One region of the Arthrobacter gyeryongensis genome, then DNA from elsewhere that is predicted to be linked to it. Evidence: riboswitches for the same ligand, from Rfam matches in the RefSeq annotation. Region 1 holds a riboswitch; the other holds the start of a gene.
What was found. A riboswitch is a leader RNA that binds a small molecule or an ion and turns the genes downstream of it on or off. The one in region 1 is predicted to bind glycine.
Positions count from the first base shown of each region.

Region 2: linked by a shared signal. The riboswitch ahead of gcvP (aminomethyl-transferring glycine dehydrogenase) and the one ahead of lipA (lipoyl synthase) in region 1 are both predicted to bind glycine.

Region 1 covers NZ_BAABKK010000009.1:66,650-70,052, reverse strand. Annotated here, with positions in the region: gene ABEA18_RS06225 (methylenetetrahydrofolate reductase) at 1-76, opposite strand, end outside; gene lipA (lipoyl synthase) at 93-1,127, opposite strand; glycine riboswitch at 1,177-1,279, opposite strand; glycine riboswitch at 1,281-1,379, opposite strand; gene trmB (tRNA (guanosine(46)-N7)-methyltransferase TrmB) at 1,466-2,389, opposite strand; gene ABEA18_RS06210 (MFS transporter) at 2,492-3,403, shown strand, end outside.
Region 2 covers NZ_BAABKK010000032.1:86,410-89,812, reverse strand. Annotated here, with positions in the region: gene ABEA18_RS20995 (MFS transporter) at 1-690, opposite strand, end outside; gene ABEA18_RS20990 (TetR/AcrR family transcriptional regulator) at 773-1,321, shown strand; glycine riboswitch at 1,429-1,526, shown strand; glycine riboswitch at 1,528-1,635, shown strand; gene gcvP (aminomethyl-transferring glycine dehydrogenase) at 1,688-3,403, shown strand, end outside.

The DNA.
Region 1 (3,403 bases):
TGGAAAGCGGCACAGCGGCCTGGACTTTCTCAACGATTCCGTCCGAGGGAATGATTTCAATCCGGGTGGGGAACATGCTGGCTCCTTGCCGATCAGGCCGTCGCGTGGTGTGCGAGGAGGGTGCGGGCTTCCTGGCGGGTGGTGCCGGAGTCCTGGATGCCTTCGGCGATGTGGGCAATGTGCTTCAAGTGGGCGGGGATTTCGCGGCCTTTCTTGCGCATCGCGGTGGCCCAGAGGCGTCCGGCGCGGTAGGAGGAGCGGACCAGGGGGCCGGACATGACGCCGAGGAAGCCGATTTCCTCGGCTTCGGTGGCGAGGTCGACGAATTCCTGGGGTTTGACCCAGCGGTCCACGGGCAGGTGCCGTTCGGAGGGGCGCAGGTACTGGGTGATGGTGATCAGGTCGCAGCCCGCGGCGTGCAGGTCGGCCAGGGCTTCGGAGATCTCTTCGCGGGTTTCGCCCATGCCCAGGATCAGGTTGGATTTGGTGACCATGCCGGCGGCCCGGCCCTGGGTGATGACGTCCAGGGAGCGGTCGTAGCGGAACGCGGGGCGGATGCGTTTGAAGATCCGGGGCACGGTTTCGACGTTGTGCGCGAAGACCTCGGGGGCGGAGTCGCAGATCGCTTGGATGTGTTCGGGTTTGCCGGAGAAGTCGGGGATGAGCAGTTCGACGCCGGTGCCGGGGTTCAGTTCGTGGATCTTGCGGACGGTTTCGGCGTAGAGCCAGACGCCTTCGTCTTCCAGGTCATCGCGGGCGACGCCGGTGACGGTGGCGTAGCGCAGGGCCATGGCCTGGACGGAGCGGGCGACCTTGGTGGGTTCGAACATGTCCACGGGGGAGGGTTTGCCGGTGTCGATCTGGCAGAAGTCGCAGCGGCGGGTGCATTCGGAGCCGCCGATCAGGAAGGTCGCTTCCTTGTCTTCCCAGCACTCGAAGATGTTCGGGCAGCCGGCTTCCTCGCAGACGGTGTGCAGTCCTTCTTTTTTCACGAGGTTCTTCAGGCCCACGAATTCAGGGCCCATCTGGACCTTGGCCTTGATCCACTCGGGCTTGCGTTCGACCGGGACGGCTTTGTTGCGCTGTTCAACGCGCAGCAGCTTACGGCCTTCAGGTGCCAGGGTCATGAGGAACTCCATAATTCAGGTGGCGCGGACGCACCACGATGATTCGGTTCCTCCCCGCTCTGTATTGGACCTGAGAGTTTCCGCGTCCCGCCTCGCGGCTGGACGCTTGCACCGTCGGTGAGTCCGGTTGCCCGGGCTGCTTTCCAGAGTTGCCTTGCCGCGGCGGTACATGGGCCTGAGAGATTCCTGGGGAGGATTTGCTCCTACGGCGCCTGCTGAAACGTACCGGCAGGGCTCTCCCGCCGCAGATCATAAGCACGTGCCGCCTTTCGGTGACACGTCTCACATGGTAGCCGGTGCCCGTGCGGCACGCAAAGAACCCGTGCGCGATCGTGCAGCTAAATCCTGCGGTAACTAAGATCGAAGATCATGCGCCCGGCCTCATGGGCCTTGTTTTCGAAGCTGGTGCGGATTCGACCATCGAAGCGCGGAGCCCATCCGCCCACGTGGTCCACACCCTCATTGGGGCCGGTGTGCTCGGTGCTGACCGGTGCGCGGCCTTCCTTGACGGGTGCCCCGCCCACCATCGATTCGACTCCCGATTCCCACACTTGGGTGAGGGGGCTCTCTGCGCCGGTCCGCTCGCCGTCGTGGACGTTCTCAAACTCGGTTGACCCGGCAAGGACCTCGCGGACGTGGATGGCGTAGTTGGACCAATCTGTGGCGATCCGCCACAGGCCACCCTTCTCGAGGGACCGCGCAGCAAGTTCGGCGAACGCGGGCTGGATAAGGCGGCGTTTGTGGTGCCGAGATTTGTGCCAGGGGTCGGGGAAGAAGACCCAGAGCTCGCTCACTGAACCCGCAGGCAGCATGGTGGCCAGGACCTCCGGGGCGTTGGCTTCCACGACGCGGACGTTGCTGAGGCCGCGACTGTTGATCTTGATCATCGTGTTGGCCAGGCCCGGGGTGTAGACCTCCACGGCGAGGAAGTCCTTGTCCGGGTTCTCTTCGGCCGCGTGGCATACGGCGTCGCCGAGTCCCGAACCGATTTCAACAATCAGCGGTGCCTTGCGGCCGAACTCCGCTTCGGCGTCGAACACGTAGTCCGGGTGCACGGACGTGTTGGCGACATGCCGCGGAACCTGGATGGCCCAGCGGTCCGAGTGCTCTTCCCACGCCGCTTGGCGCCGACCCTGAAGCCGCGTCCCGCGGCGCACGAAACTGACCGGCCGGCCGCCATAGGTGCCGAAGGAGGCCTGGCTGCCTGGGGTCACGGGGCGCGAAGACTGCGGTGATTCAGGGGATTCTGGGGTTTCACTCATCTCCTCCAGAATACCGTTGCACGGTCAAAGCCCCGCCGCGGAACCTGCGTACGCTCCCGTCACGAGGCGCCCGCGCACGGGGGTGACTGCCAGAATGGGTTGGTGACCCCCGCTTCAAGCGCCCCAAAGAACACCAAGCCGCACCCCGGCGTCCCCGAGATCCTCGTCGACGCCGAGATCGACGAGCTTCCCGCCCCCGAGCCCACGCAGATCAAGACGCGCGGAGGACTCGTCTTCCTGGGGATCTGCCTGGTGCTCATCGGCCTGAACCTGCGGACGGTTTTTTCGAGTTTTTCGGCAGTTCTTCCGGAAGTCACCGCCGACGCCGGGCTGCCGGGCTGGGCGGTGGTGGTCCTCACCACTGTGCCCGTGACCTTGTTGGGTGTGTTCGCGCCGCTGGCGCCGATCCTGGCCCGCCGATTCGGTGCCGAGAGAGTATTGCTCGGCGCGATGGCAGTGCTGACAGCGGGGCTGCTGCTCCGTCCGGTGGACCTCGCCGGCGCCGGGCACTTACCGGCCCTCCTTGCCGGTACCGCGGCGTGCGGCGCCGCGATCGCGCTATGCAACGTGCTGCTGCCCGGCGTGGTCAAGCGTGACTTCCCGCATCGCCTCGGGCTCATGGGCGGGCTATATACGACGGCGATTTGCGCGTCTGCCGCGCTTGGCGCCGGTTTCACCTATCCCGTCTTTACCGCGGCCGGGCACTGGACTTCGGCGCTGTGGTTCTGGGCGCTGCCCGCCGCCGTCGTACTCTTGCTTTTCCTACCGCTCGCGATCCGCCAGCATCCCGTCCGGCACAACGCGGCCGACGGCGGTACGAACGTCTGGCGTTCCGCCGTCGCCTGGCAAGTCACCATCTTCATGGTGTTGCAAGCGATGATGTCCTTCAGCGTGTTCGCCTGGTTGGCGCCGATCCTGCGTGATCGCGGGATCGACGGCGGGACAGCCGGCTTGATCGTGTCCGTGTCGATTGTGCTGCAGATGCTTGGTTCGTTCATCGCTCCTGGGCTCGCG
Region 2 (3,403 bases), on a different contig from region 1:
GATGCCATAAACCGCCGGAGCCATGGTGATGATGGAGAGTACGACGCTGGGAACGTCGGGCTTTCCCGGATTGCGGTCCTTGGACTCGGGGATGAGGGACGGGCCGAAGGCGAGCAGGGGCAGCAGTAGTGGCACCCCAACCAGGAAAACGGCCCCCCACCAGAAGTGCTCCACGAGCCAGCCGCCGAAGATCGGCCCGAGGGCGGCGCCGCCGGAGAATCCCGCTGCCCACACTGCCACGGCGAGCCGGCGCCGGTTCGGGTCCGGGAAGATGTTGCGGATCAAGGACAGCGTGGACGGCATGAGCATGGCTCCGAAGATGCCCATGCTGGCGCGTCCGGCGATGAGCCATTCAGCCGACGGCGCGAAGGCGGTGGCCGCGGAAACGGCGGCGAAGCCGGTGCTGCCGGTCAACAGCAGGCGGCGGCGGCCGATCCGGTCTCCCAGGTTTCCCATGGACACCAGCAGGGCTGCGAGCACCAGCGGGTAGGCATCGACGACCCATAGCAGCTGCACGCCCCCGACTTCCAGCGAACGGGCGATTTGCGGCAGAGCAAATGTCAGCGCCGTATTGTCCACAGCCACCAGCAGCACGGGGAACATCAGGAGTGCCAGGGCAGCCCAATCGCGCCACGGGGCGGATTGGATCGAAGGGGTGCGGGGGTGCTGGGTTGTGGACGGGCTGAACATGAATATAACTGTACCGTCTGGACGGTATAGTTTCAATCTGACTCATCGAACTGCCGCATCGAACTAAGGGATGATGGACACCATGCCGCGAAAACCTATTGCCCGGGACGCAGTCCTGGATGCCTTTGAAGCCCTGCTGATCGAGGTGGGGGAGCGGGCTGCCACCCTGGATGCCGTCGCCAAGCGCGCAGGCGTCTCCAAGGGCGGCCTGCTTTACCATTTCCCCAACAAGGAAGCCATGATCAGCTCCTTGCTCGAACGCATGGACGGGCTGGCCGCACTGGACATCGAAGCAATGAAGGCAGCGCCCGAAGGTGCGGCCGCATTCTTCATCAAGTCTTCCCTGTGGGCGGATACTCCTTTGGACCGAGTGTTCGTGGCAGCCACGCGGCTCGCGGAAGTAGCCCATGAAGAAACCCGCAGGCGCTTCGCCGGGATCCAGCAACAATGGCTCGATGTCCTCGCCGAGGAAGTGGGGCCCGAAATGGCCAAAGCGGTCCGGTACATGGGCGATGGACTCTACTTCAACGCAATGCTTGAAGGCGGCGCCGGTGATACGGAAGCCAAGGCCAGCGCGAGGAGCGCCGACGTCGGTGCGCTGCTGGCCGCCGTCGAACGCCTCCGTAACTGAGGGATCGGTGACCACATTTGCGGACACGGGCAGTCCATAGGACAATTGGTAGTTGTGGCAGCCGTCACCGGCAGCCACGATCTGATTCACATAACTGAATACGCCTTTGATCTGCGGCGGGAGAGTCCTGCAGGCATGTGATGCAGGCGCCGTAGGAGCAAATCCTCCCCAGGAATCTCTCAGGCCCCCGTACCGCCGCGGCAAGGCAACTCTGGAAAGCAGCGCGCTGACGCGTGCTCACCGACGGTGCAAGCGGAACAGTGCCACAAGCACGATTTCGCGGAAACTCTCAGGTCCAATACAGAGCGGGGAGGAACCCGATTAGCTGTGGCGCACCCTGCGCCGCCTTATTTATGGAGTTCCTTCGTGACGGTTAGTTCAACCTCCACTACGTTCGTTGACCGGCATATCGGCGCCCGCCGCCAGGCCGACATTGACATCATGCTCAAGTCTGTTGGCTACGACAGTGTCGATTCGCTCGTAGACACCGCGGTTCCCAATGACATCCGCCAGGACGTCGCATTGACGCTCCAGAACGCCCTCAGCGAGGTGGAAGTTCTGGCTGAACTTCGCAAGCTGGCGGCGAAGAACAAGACGGCCGTGCAGATGATCGGCCAGGGCTATTACGACACGGTCACTCCGCCGGTGATCCGCCGCAACATCCTCGAATCCCCGGCCTGGTACACGGCCTACACCCCGTACCAGCCGGAAATTTCCCAAGGCCGCCTCGAAGCCCTGCTGAACTTCCAGACCATGGTCCAGGACCTCGTGGGCCTGCCCATCGCCAATGCCTCCTTGCTGGACGAAGCCACCGCCGTCGCCGAGGCAGTCCTCATGATGCGCCGGGCCAACAAGAACAAGACGGCCCACGACGGCAAGACCGTCCTCGACGCCGACTGCCTGCCGCAGACCATCGCGATCGTGAAGGGCCGCGCCGAGGCGCTGGGCTTCGAGGTGGAGATCGCTGACCTGTCCGCAGGCCTGCCCGAGGGCGAGATCAACGGCATCGTGCTGCAGCAGCCGGGCGTTTCCGGCCGGGTGTTCGACCACTCCGCCGTGATTGCCGCCGCCAAGGAACGCGGTGCCCTGGTCACCGTCGCCGCTGACCTCCTTGCCCTGACCCTGATCACGCCTCCGGGCGAGCAGGGTGCCGACATCGCCGTCGGCTCCACCCAGCGCTTCGGCGTCCCGCTGTTCTTCGGCGGCCCGCACGCCGCGTACATGGCGGTCCAGAAGGGCCTCGAGCGCTCCATGCCGGGCCGCTTGGTGGGCGTGTCCAAGGACGACGCCGGCACACCCGCCTACCGCCTGGCGCTGCAGACCCGCGAGCAGCACATCCGCCGCGAGAAGGCGACGTCCAACATCTGCACCGCGCAGGCATTGTTGGCCATCGTGTCCTCGATGTACGCCGTCTACCACGGCCCCGATGGCCTGAAGGCGATCGCCGAGACCGCACACCACCACGCCCGCACCCTGGCCGCGTCCCTCAAGGCCGCGGGCCTTGAGGTCCTGCACGGCAGCTTCTTCGACACCGTCACCGTCCGGGTCCCGGGCAAGGCCGCAGGGATCGTTGCTGCCGCCGAGGCCAAGGGCATCAACCTGCGCGGCATCGACGCCGACACGGTGGGTGTCTCGGTCGACGAGACGACAACAACGGCGGTTGTCGCCGACGTCGTCGCGGCCTTCGGTGCCACTGTTTCCGGTGACGGCGAGGGCTTCGCGCTGGAGGCCGCCGTCGAGCGGTCTTCGGACTACCTGCAGCACCCGGTGTTCAACACCCACCGTTCCGAAACCCAGCTGCTGCGCTACATCCGCAAGCTGTCGGACCGCGACCTCGCGCTGGACCGCACCATGATCCCGCTGGGTTCGTGCACCATGAAGCTGAACGCCACCGCCGAGATGGAAGCCATCTCCTGGCCGGAATTCGCCTCGATCCACCCGTTCGCCCCGGATTCCCAGACCGTGGGCTGGCGCGAACTGATCGAAGATTTGGAAGCTGACCTGACGGAGATCACCGGTTACGATCAGGTCTCCATCCAGCCCAACGCCGGTTCCCAGGGCGAGCTCGCGGGCCTGCTGGCC